2 regions of the Dethiobacter alkaliphilus AHT 1 genome follow, and region 2 is predicted to be linked to the other one. Evidence: riboswitches for the same ligand, from Rfam matches in the RefSeq annotation. Region 2 holds a riboswitch; the other holds the start of a gene.
The links. A riboswitch is a leader RNA that binds a small molecule or an ion and turns the genes downstream of it on or off. The one in region 2 is predicted to bind cyclic di-GMP.
Positions count from the first base shown of each region.

Region 1 (5,190 bases), on a different contig from region 2:
AAAGTTAAATCCTGTAGCAACAATTGCTGTTTCTAGCCCATAAGGTGCTATTCGCTGTGCAATAGAAGCTGCTGTATCAAAACGATTTTTACCGGCAATACGATCTGCCTCAAGCCCCATTTTAATTAACTCATCTTCTACTGCCTCTGATATCGCACCGGTACCACCTAGAATAATTACTCTCTCCGGTTGTAACCTGCCAATTTCTCTTTTAGTAGCAGTGGGCAAACTATGAGGCCTGGTTAGGAGAATAGGTGCATCAAGCTGATAAGCTAATGGTACCCCAGCCAGAGCATCTGCATATTGATCACCTCTGGCCAAAACCACCGTCTGGCTTTGTGTCCAACCTGATTCACTAATGGTAGTTGCAGTAGAATACCTGTCAAAACCAAAAATCCTGTTAACGTGTGTAACCCTAACATTAGTTTCTGACACATACGAACCGTCTACCGTAATGGCCTCAATAGTAGCCATACCCGGATCCACAGGATAAACAAATCCATCTATTACTTTTGCAACACTTTCATTGCTGCTTTTCCAGACAACGCCTTGCTCTGAAGCGTTACTCGGCTCTACTTTTGCCGTAAGTTGTGTGCCGTTTTCACCTAGCTTAAAATTCAAAGCATTATAATTTATCGTCACACCGGATACAGGTACATCAGAACTACCGTTTAGCACATGACTAACTGCTGCAAAAGCATCTATCAGGCCATATCCATAACCAAAATTAGGAGAGCCTGTGAACTCTTGATCTTCTAATGGCCTGGATGTGTCTTTTATTACTTCTTCTAGTTGTTCAATGGTTAACTCCGGCTTTGCTTCCAGTAATAATGCGGCTACCCCGGCAACATGCGGAGCGGCCATCGAAGTACCGCTGGAATAACCATATTCACCTCCGGTAATAGAAGAAAGTATTTGTACTCCTGGAGCCGATATGTCAGGCTTTATATTATCGAAGTAAGGAGATGGCCCCCTGCTGGAAAACATTGCCAAGTAATCATTGTTATCCGTAGCGGCAACAGAAAAACTTTCCGGATAATTTGCAGGGTGTGAAATAGAGCCCGAACCATATGTTCCTAAGTTCCCGGCGGCAAAAACGGGGAGTATCTGCGCATCTCTCCAAGCCTGAACCATTGGCCTAAACCATTCATCATTCTCTCCGGGCACATTACCGCCCCAGGAATTATTTATCACATCAGGAGCTTTGTCAGGATGAGCCACACCATTAATATCTGTAGGAGCTAACATATATTGAGCTGCTGCTAAAATATCAGAGGACTTAGCTGTTCCGTCGGATCCAAAAGCATTTGCTGCAATCCACTTAGCTTCGGGAGCCACACCAAAATAACCTTGCATCTCTTCTACTGAACCTAAAATTGTACCGGTTACATGTGTTCCATGGTTATTAAGATCAATTGGAAGAGCGTGTTGATTAACCGCATCAAACCAATTAAAATCAGGATCAATGCTTCCACCATCATAGCCCCGCCATTTTTCTCTGAGAGCCTCATGGTGCCAATCAACACCAGTATCAATTATACCTATCACCACACCATCCCCGGTTATTCCATATTGATTCCACACAAGGGGCGCATTAATTCTCTCTAAATTCCATTTAACACCATAAACTCCAGATGGTGAAAAACTATTTATACTTTCTATATTTGTATTATGTACCTGAAATTCATTATTGGGCAGAATATTTCCTACATCCGCATGTTGTGCTATAACATCGAGAGCGACCCTATTTACCTTTGCATAAATAAGGTTAACAATGTAGTACTCACGAAATTCTTTAACATTTCCTTTTTCCTGTTCTTCTGATAATAAGTTTATTAAGCTTTTTTGAGTAACTTCTGCATTTTTCTTTAAGGTATTAACTACAGAAACCCTTGCGGCTTTCTTTATTGCTTTTTCGGGCATACCGGCAGGAACTGCTTTTCGCACGTCGGCTGCTGCTTTCTTTGTATCAGCTTGTTCATTGAGTATTATTAAAACATCAACAAACTCATCAGCCTTAAGTGAATCGGTCACCTGAGCACTAATTTTTTGTGAAGTCACACCAACATCAACTCTGCCAGCAAATAGCTGGACGGGCAAATAGATGGTGATTAACGATATGATTACTAAAGTACTTATTAATCTTTTTATTATTTTCATACGGCACTCCTTATTCTTTTGTCAGGCTAAAATATATTATTTCGCCAATATAAGTTACAGTTCCTCTTATCGAACCGTCACTTTTCGTTAAACCTCTGGTTTTAAATTGCTGTCAAAATAAAAAAAAGTTATTGTCAAAGACTCCTAATTACATTATAATGGTAAATATAAACAATCCTTGATAAAGGCAAACCCGTCGAAAGACGGGGACGCAAAGCCACGGGCCTAAAGCATTGCTATGGCAGCCGGGTCGCCGGGGTAGGAACAACCTGCACCTGTGCAGGTTTTTTTATTGCTTCCTACACCCTGGTAATTCACTGGGGGGGGAATAATTATGAAAATGCATTCCGCAAAAATTTGTGTACTGTTGACCTTTTTATTTATTTTCTTTACTGCCACCATCACTGAGGCAGCCACACACAGGCTGTATGGCTCTAACCGTTATGAAACGGCCGTTGAGATATCCCGCAGCGGCTGGGATGCCGCTCACACGGTTTTAATTGCCCGCGGGGATGATTTTCCTGATGCTCTGGCCGGCACTCCACTGGCCTACCAACACGATGCTCCGATCCTGCTGACCCAGCCTAACTCCTTAAATCCATTGACAGCTGCAGAAGTAGACCGGCTTGGTGCCAAAAAAGCTATAATATTGGGTGGGTATGCAGCAGTCTCACAAGCAGTTGAAGACCAATTAACAAACATGGGCCTTACAGTTGAGCGCATAGGTGGGACAAACCGTTATGAAACTGCTCAGCTGATAGCAGAAAATATGCCTTCCAGCAACACAGCCATTATTGCTTACGGACAGGATTTTCCCGATGCTCTCTCCATCGCCTCCTATGCAGCCATTAACGGATATCCCATCCTGCTATCTACAACAGACAGTCTTCCTTCTGCTACTCAAAGCGCTCTCACAGGAATCAGCAACACTATCGTTATCGGCGGATCTCGTGTTATCAGCAACAGTGTCCTCTCCAGCCTGCCGGAACCCCAAAGAATTGCCGGAAGCAGCCGATTTGAGACTGTAGAACAAATATTTCAGACTTTAGACATATCAACCGATAAAGCTTATATAGCCACGGCACTGAACTTTGCAGACGCACTAACTGGCTCAGCTTTGGCAGCAAAAGAACATACTGCTATTCTCCTTGTCCAACCGGAACAGATTCCTCAATCCATTCAAACCATTGTAAACGATACCGGAATCACAAAGTTTACCATACTTGGCGGTGAGAAAGCCGTCTCCGCAAACGCTGTAAATTTACTTGCCTCGGCGCTAAACCCTCCGCTTCCAGAGCGAATTCAAAGAGTGTTTGACCTAACAAATCTTGAACGGGAAAAACATGGACTAGCCCCGCTACAATACCACGCAGAGCTTTCTGAAGTGGCAGAGATAAAGTCTAAGGATATGTACGACAACCAGTACTTTGACCACAACTCACCCATCTACGGTAGCCCCTTTGACATGATGAGCCATTACGGAATTTCATACACCAGGGCAGCAGAAAATCTGGCAGCAGGTTTTCTTTCACCCCAGACCCTTGTTAATGCCTGGATGAACAGTCCAGGCCACCGGGCAAACATCCTAAACCCCAACCTGACTCACATCGGCATCGGATATTATTACAATGCAAATGACCCCAGCAACTTACGCCACTACTGGACACAAATGTTTATCGCGCCCCAATAAAAATAAGCACCCATGGGTGCTTATTTTTGTACACGGAGCCAAAAATTGCTGCTACGTTAAGAAAAAAATCCAACAAAAAGGGAGATCTGCCTCAGATAGCGCAGGGTCTCCCTTTTCTTAGAATCTTACTTCTTCTTAAAGATTATCCTTCAACCAGTCTTCAATGCTTTCACCCACAGCTGCACTGCCGCCAAAAATAGTAACCGAGGTTATGCCACAATCAGCTATGAATTCTTGCAGCACTGTGTTGGGCTCACTGCTGATCCCCCGTACTAAAAGGACACCACTGTTATTCTTTGCCGCCAGCCCCCCACCGGCAATGGCATCGGGAAAGTCCAGTCCTGTGGCCATATATACATGACCGGTACCCGGCGGAAGGAATTTTTCTGCCAAAGCGATGGAGGTTTCGTAGCGGTTGCTGCCGTAGATGCGCTTCGGGTTTGGAAGCTGGCTGAAAACAGCGCTTCCCACCGCCGCATCACCACCGATGACAAAGGTTTCGTTGATAGCCAACTCATTTAACACTTCTTCTGTCGCTGAAGGGAGTCTGTCGTTACGGGTAAGCAGAATGGGGTACCCATTCACAGCGGCATAAGAGCTGGCGGACAGGGCATCAGCAAAGTTGGTGCCCACCGCCACCATAGTGGTATCAAAAACTGCTCCTTCCTCTGCCATCTCTGCCGCAATCAGGGCTGCGGTGGCAAAACGGTTCGGGCCGGCGATACGGTCCACATCCGGAACCAGGGCTGCTAATTCCTGTTCAACTGCTGCAGATATCGCCCCTGTACCGCCCAGGATAATAACGCGGGAAGCGTCCAGACGCTGTATCTCGTCAGTGGTAACACTCTCCAGGCGGTCGGTGCGGGACAGCAGGATGGGAGCATCTAAATGGTAGGCCAGGGGCACCCCTGCCAGAGCATCGGCATAGTCATCACCCCGAGCCAGGATTACGGCATCAGAACCGTCCTGCCAGCCGTTCTGGCTCACTTCTACAGCAGTTGTAAAGCGGTTGGCTCCAAACAGCCTTTCTACCACAGGCTCCAGAGGAAAATCTTCATACCATATCACAAAGCAGGCATAGTAGTCTGTACTAAAGAAAATCCGTTCCCGATCAACATCATACTCATGCTCAATTTCTGTCAACCTACCCTCTTCATCCAACCGGTATAATGCCAGCCCTTCCGCCACTTCGCCGGCTTTTAGAGAGTAAGGAATAGAAACATCTACTCTACCCGGCACAACTTCAGCGTCTCCGCTATAGACTGCAAACTCATAGACGGGACGGTTGCCTGCCGTCTCCCGCTGCGCTTCCTTTAGCGTATCCGCATCCACTCTTGCGG
Region 1 covers NZ_ACJM01000007.1:37,662-42,851, forward strand. Annotated here, with positions in the region: gene DEALDRAFT_RS15980 (S8 family serine peptidase) at 1-2,160, opposite strand, end outside; cyclic di-GMP riboswitch class I at 2,337-2,418, shown strand; gene DEALDRAFT_RS07790 (cell wall-binding repeat-containing protein) at 2,495-3,850, shown strand; gene DEALDRAFT_RS15985 (leucine-rich repeat protein) at 3,986-5,190, opposite strand, start outside.
Region 1: it holds a riboswitch for cyclic di-GMP, as region 2 does, so the genes downstream of both, DEALDRAFT_RS07790 (cell wall-binding repeat-containing protein) here and DEALDRAFT_RS13280 (hypothetical protein) in region 2, are expected to answer to the same signal.

Region 2 (5,190 bases):
GGGTACATTCTCCGCAGCGGACCTCAAGGGGTTCATCGGGCACAAGAGGAGCGGTGGTCAGCACCGTTCCCAAACGGACCCGTGGCCCGAAGGTGGGATTTACCAGGCAGCCGCTTTTGCCAATCCAGCCCATGCCGGCCAAAAAGGCGGCAATCCGGTGCGGGAAAATACTGTCGAGTCGGTGTTTGCCGGTTCGCTGAGAAGATGGAACAGGAAATGCTTCAAAACCATGCGCCTCAATTAAGGCGCACAGGCGGATGGATAAATCATCAATCAAAGTGTTTACTGCACGGTAATAGTGCAGGTATGTATGAGTGGGCCCCTCCAGCAGTTCTTCAATAACGGAGCGGGGAAAAGGTATTATGAAGGACACAGCCCGCTCAAAACGCTTTAGTCTGGGCTCCACGTGAAGGTTCATGCCGTTTTCTGCCTTAGTTAAATCAGCAATGCCCGCATAGGGAGCACCGCCGCTTTTTAGCGTACATATTATTTCTTCTTTTAGTTGTTCAGCTTTTTTTGTCATTTTCACCCCACCTTTATTGCAGAATAACAAAAAATTGCTGCAAATGCAATTGTTCCCTGCTATGAGTCATATAATTACTACAGGCACTAAAGAAGGAGTTCTTTTAGAAAATCTTGAATAAATCTAAACATTGCGGTTACCAAAGGTGGTGTGGTTTTGGATTTTACTTCACAGATTTCAGGTCCTCTGGCAAAACTGGAAGAGGAACTGTCTTTGATACTAACTTCCCAGGAACCTGTGGTTCAGGAAATCAACAAATATCTTCTGGAAACACCGGGAAAGCGCATCCGTCCTGCCCTTTTTTTTCTGTCCCTGGCACTGTGGAAAGAAGAGCCGCAAGAACACTTGTCGGTAGCTGTGGCCCTGGAACTGATCCATTCCGCCACGTTGGTTCATGATGATGTGGTGGATGCTTCAAAAGTGCGCCGCGGCAAGCCCAGCATAAATGAAGCCTGGGGAAATCATACTGCTGTTTTAACGGGAGACTATCTTTTTGCCAGGGCGTTTGAGTTACTGACCGAATACGGCAATATTTCTCTGATTAAAGAGATGTCCGCGTTAGTGCGCGATATGAGTGAAGGAGAAATTCAACAACAGGCTCAACGGTTTTGCACCGATTTAGATATAAAAAACTATTTGCAGCGTATTGCCAAAAAAACTGCCCGTTTCTTTATGGTCTGTGCCAAAAGCGGAGGGATTGTGGCCCGGCCCCAGGATACCGAAGCTATCTGTGCCCTGGAAAACTACGGTTATAATGTGGGGATGGCCTTTCAGCTAATCGATGATCTGCTTGATGTGACCGGCAATGAAGACACCATTGGCAAGCCTTTGGGCGAAGACTTGCGCCAAGGCGTCATAACCCTGCCAATCCTCCATGTATTGCAGGTTTCACCTCATGGCAGGGAGTTCTCCGCTCAGATTGCATCCCGTCAGATAGATGATTCACTACTCTCAACTCTAACAACCGAAATGGAACGACATGGTTGCGCAGAATTTGTCAAAAATTACGCCTGGCAATATGTAAAGGCTGCTCAGCGGGCGCTAGAGCCGTTGCCCCGGAACCCATGCCGTCAGACATTAGACACAGCTTCCCGCTTCATCGTAGAAAGATGGTTTTAATTGCCGAAATATAAAATTTTTTGTGTTTTTATTCCATGGAATGTGTTAAAATATTAACAAGTTTGGTAATCACTCTTTACAACCAGTACTGCATGCTATATGTGAAATAATAAAAAAAAAAGAAGCAGGATCGTGAAGGAGGAGGAAAAAGAATGTCTCGTCGGAATGCCCCAAAATCAGTAATTAAAAGGTTGCCGGTTTATCTGCGAATATTGGATAACCTGATTCGCAGGGACGTGGAAATCATTTCATCCCGTGTCCTAAGTGAGGAAACCGGATTTACCGCAGAGCAGATACGTAAAGACCTTGCTTACTTCGGAGCCTTTGGCACCCGTGGCACCGGATATAATACCACCTATCTGCGTGAAAAGCTCCTACGCATTATTGGCCTGGACAAAGAGACCAAGTTAGTTGTTGTGGGAGTGGGTCATCTGGGCAAAGCGCTGACCCGTTACAATATTACCAAAAACCCATATGTAAAAGTGGTGGGTATCTTTGATGCCAACCCTAAGGAGCACGGCTCAGAAATTGAAGGCCACAAAGTGATGTCCATGGAAGAAATGCCGCGAGTAATCAAAGAGCATGATGTAAAGGTAGCCATGATCACAGTACCCGCTGAGCCGGCCCAGGATGTGGTGGATCAACTGGTGGAAAACGGCATCACAGCAATTCTCAATTTTGCTCCCACCAAGCTGCATGTCCCGGAGGAAGTCCATGTGCACAATGCTGATCTGACCATTGAATTGCAGAGCCTTATTTATTACACTCTGGAAGACGAAAAGAAGAATTACGCCGAATAAATTTACGCTCAAATTTACTCTTATTTCCAGCAAAAAACATGCATAGAAGCTGTTGACTTTTCATATGCCGTTGTGTATACTATAGAAGTGCTCAAGATTGAGTGCGCAAAAAGATTGCGGAGCTGTGGTGTAGAGGCCTAACATGCCTGCCTGTCACGCAGGAGATCGCGGGTTCGACTCCCGTCAGCTCCGCCATTTATTTTGCCGAGATAGCTCAGTAGGTAGAGCAGCGGACTGAAAATCCGCGTGTCCCCAGTTCAATTCTGGGTCTCGGCACCACGCGGAAGTAGCTCAGTGGTAGAGCATCGCCTTGCCAAGGCGAGGGTCGCGGGTTCGAATCCCGTCTTCCGCTCCATAAGAAACTAACTCAGGCGCACACCGTGCGCCTTAATTAATCCAAATATTGGCCGTACTTGACGGCCGGGCTTCCGTATGCTAATATGGATATGCCAACTAAATAACAGGCGGGGCGACATAGCCAAGTGGTAAGGCAGAGGACTGCAAATCCTTTATTCCCCGGTTCAAATCCGGGTGTCGCCTCCATTTTTTATGTAAAGAACTATTTGCCGGAGTGGCGGAACAGGCAGACGCAAGGGACTTAAAATCCCTCGGCCCACCATGGCCGTACCGGTTCGATTCCGGTCTCCGGCACCATTTATAATATAAAGCGCAATGCTTACAGGCCATCCAAACAGGATGGTCTTTTTGGTCTAAATCTTGGTCAAAAATTTGTCGAAACAGGCAGGATATTAGCTGTTTTTACAGAATAGGTTATGGTGAAAAATATATAGTTTTATGCTTGAAAAAGGCAAACCTGTCGAAAGGCAGGGACGCAAAGCCAAGGGTCTAATGCTGTTTTTACAGCGATGACAGCCGGTTGCCGGGCAGGTTCTGAGCCTGCTTTTCGGTAAGCAGTTTTTTTATTGCCTAAAAGGAGGCCGATATGTACCAGTCCGATGTTTATCAGCTTAACAGCTTATTGAAGCAGATGCGTCAGGAATGCAGGGAACTGCAGGAAGAAATAACCGAAGGTATTGATTTGCTTCAGGAAAAAGAACGGATTCGCCAAGGAAAGGCCGCAATTGTCAATCAATTAAACGAAGACATAAAAGATGCGGCGGGCAGGCAAAAAGGATATTGGGAACCATATAAAAAAGAAAAGATGGAGCGGCGCCTGGAGCGTTTTGCCGCCATGCTTCCCGCTTAAAGAATACCTAAGAGGCCTTATACATAAAGGCTTCTTTTTCTTTTAAGTACTATTGACAGCACAATACATTTCATGTTAAATTATAGGCAAACAGGTGTTCGGGAGGTGATAAATATGTTTAAAATCTAATGAAGGCATGATATAATGTCCCTGTTGGAAATATGTGTTTTGGAGGAATCTGTATGGAACAGATTTTAAACCAGATTCTAGACAAGATCGATGGACTGGAAAGTTCACTTGGGGGACGAATAGACAAGCTTGATGCCCGGATGGACCGGCTGGAAGGTCGCATGGATCGGCTGGAAGGTCAGATGGACAAGCTGGAAGGCCGGATGGACCAGCAAGATTCCCGCATGGATCGCCTGGAGCATGCTCAGGCTGCAATGAGCAGAAAAGTTGACTACATTTATGAGGAGACTGCCGGTTTGCTGGAATTTAAAACAGCAACGGTGAGGTTTCAGGAAGAGACAGTCAAAACGTTGCAGCGCCATGAGACAGATATTGAATTACTTAAGAAAATAGCTCGCTAACATAATAAAGCTAAACAAAAAACCTGTCCGTTTCCGGACAGGTTTTATCTTTAATAATGGTGGGTCGTACTGGATTTGAACCAGTGGCCCCTACCGTGTCAAGGTAGTGCTCTCCCCCTGAGCTAACGACCCATATTTATTTTTAAACGCAAGAATTATTGTACCAGAAAACGGGGTGAAAAGCAAGGTTTCTCTTGGAGAAATCTTTGGAAGGGTGAATAGTGAATAAGGAAGGAATAATGATGCCCACAGAAGCAAAATATAAGAACAGAATATGAAAAGGAGGGGATTTTATGAGCGCTTCAAGAGAATCGAATCCTATTACACGGGTAAAATGTGTGGTGGACAGTTGCGAGTATTGGGATAACGGTGATCATTGCATGGCTTCAAATATTGAGATTCAGCCTCCCGCAGCTTCCGATACGGAAGAAACTGATTGCGCAACATTCCGTCCCAAGCACTAGGAAAGAAGTTTTGGGACAGTTGACCTGTCCCCGTGTCCCAAAAAGACGTGCTCACAGCACGTCTTTCTTAGGTTTGGTAAGATGTGGGGAAAAAGTATACATTTTTTCTTCCAGTCATATAATACAGGAGAAGGGAGTTGACAGCGTTGGCAATGATTGCGATAGCTGTAAAATACACCACGCCTGGGCTGTTAGAGAGACTGGAAGAGGGCATGTTTTTTTTAAAAAAACGGGGTGTAGGGTACAGATTCGGGAGAAGATGATGAACGACTGGCCCCACTATCTTTGTGTTCTGGAAAAGAAAGGCGCAGAAACTGATTATGAGGCAGGTTTGCTGTTTAAGCGGATATTAGCTGAGAATTTAACGGAATTTGTGATGAGTGAGCAGTCTGTGCCATATTTGGCGGATATTTTATCACATTACTACTTTTACTTTCCCAGTGATGAACGGCGGGAAATTCTTGCTCTGGCACAGAAACACTATGAAAATGAGCGGGTAAAAGACGGTGGCGGCCAGGTTTACAGCGAAGTGTTGGAACAGATGCGC
Region 2 covers NZ_ACJM01000017.1:30,871-36,060, reverse strand. Annotated here, with positions in the region: gene DEALDRAFT_RS13320 (4Fe-4S double cluster binding domain-containing protein) at 1-523, opposite strand, end outside; gene DEALDRAFT_RS13315 (polyprenyl synthetase family protein) at 680-1,642, shown strand; gene DEALDRAFT_RS13310 (redox-sensing transcriptional repressor Rex) at 1,795-2,442, shown strand; tRNA gene DEALDRAFT_RS13305 (tRNA-Asp) at 2,561-2,637, shown strand; tRNA gene DEALDRAFT_RS13300 (tRNA-Phe) at 2,646-2,721, shown strand; tRNA gene DEALDRAFT_RS13295 (tRNA-Gly) at 2,723-2,797, shown strand; tRNA gene DEALDRAFT_RS13290 (tRNA-Cys) at 2,911-2,985, shown strand; tRNA gene DEALDRAFT_RS13285 (tRNA-Leu) at 3,008-3,096, shown strand; cyclic di-GMP riboswitch class I at 3,240-3,327, shown strand; gene DEALDRAFT_RS13280 (hypothetical protein) at 3,386-3,649, shown strand; gene DEALDRAFT_RS13275 (DUF4164 family protein) at 3,832-4,179, shown strand; tRNA gene DEALDRAFT_RS13270 (tRNA-Val) at 4,237-4,311, opposite strand; gene DEALDRAFT_RS16575 (DUF1540 domain-containing protein) at 4,473-4,643, shown strand; gene ytxC (putative sporulation protein YtxC) at 4,903-5,190, shown strand, end outside.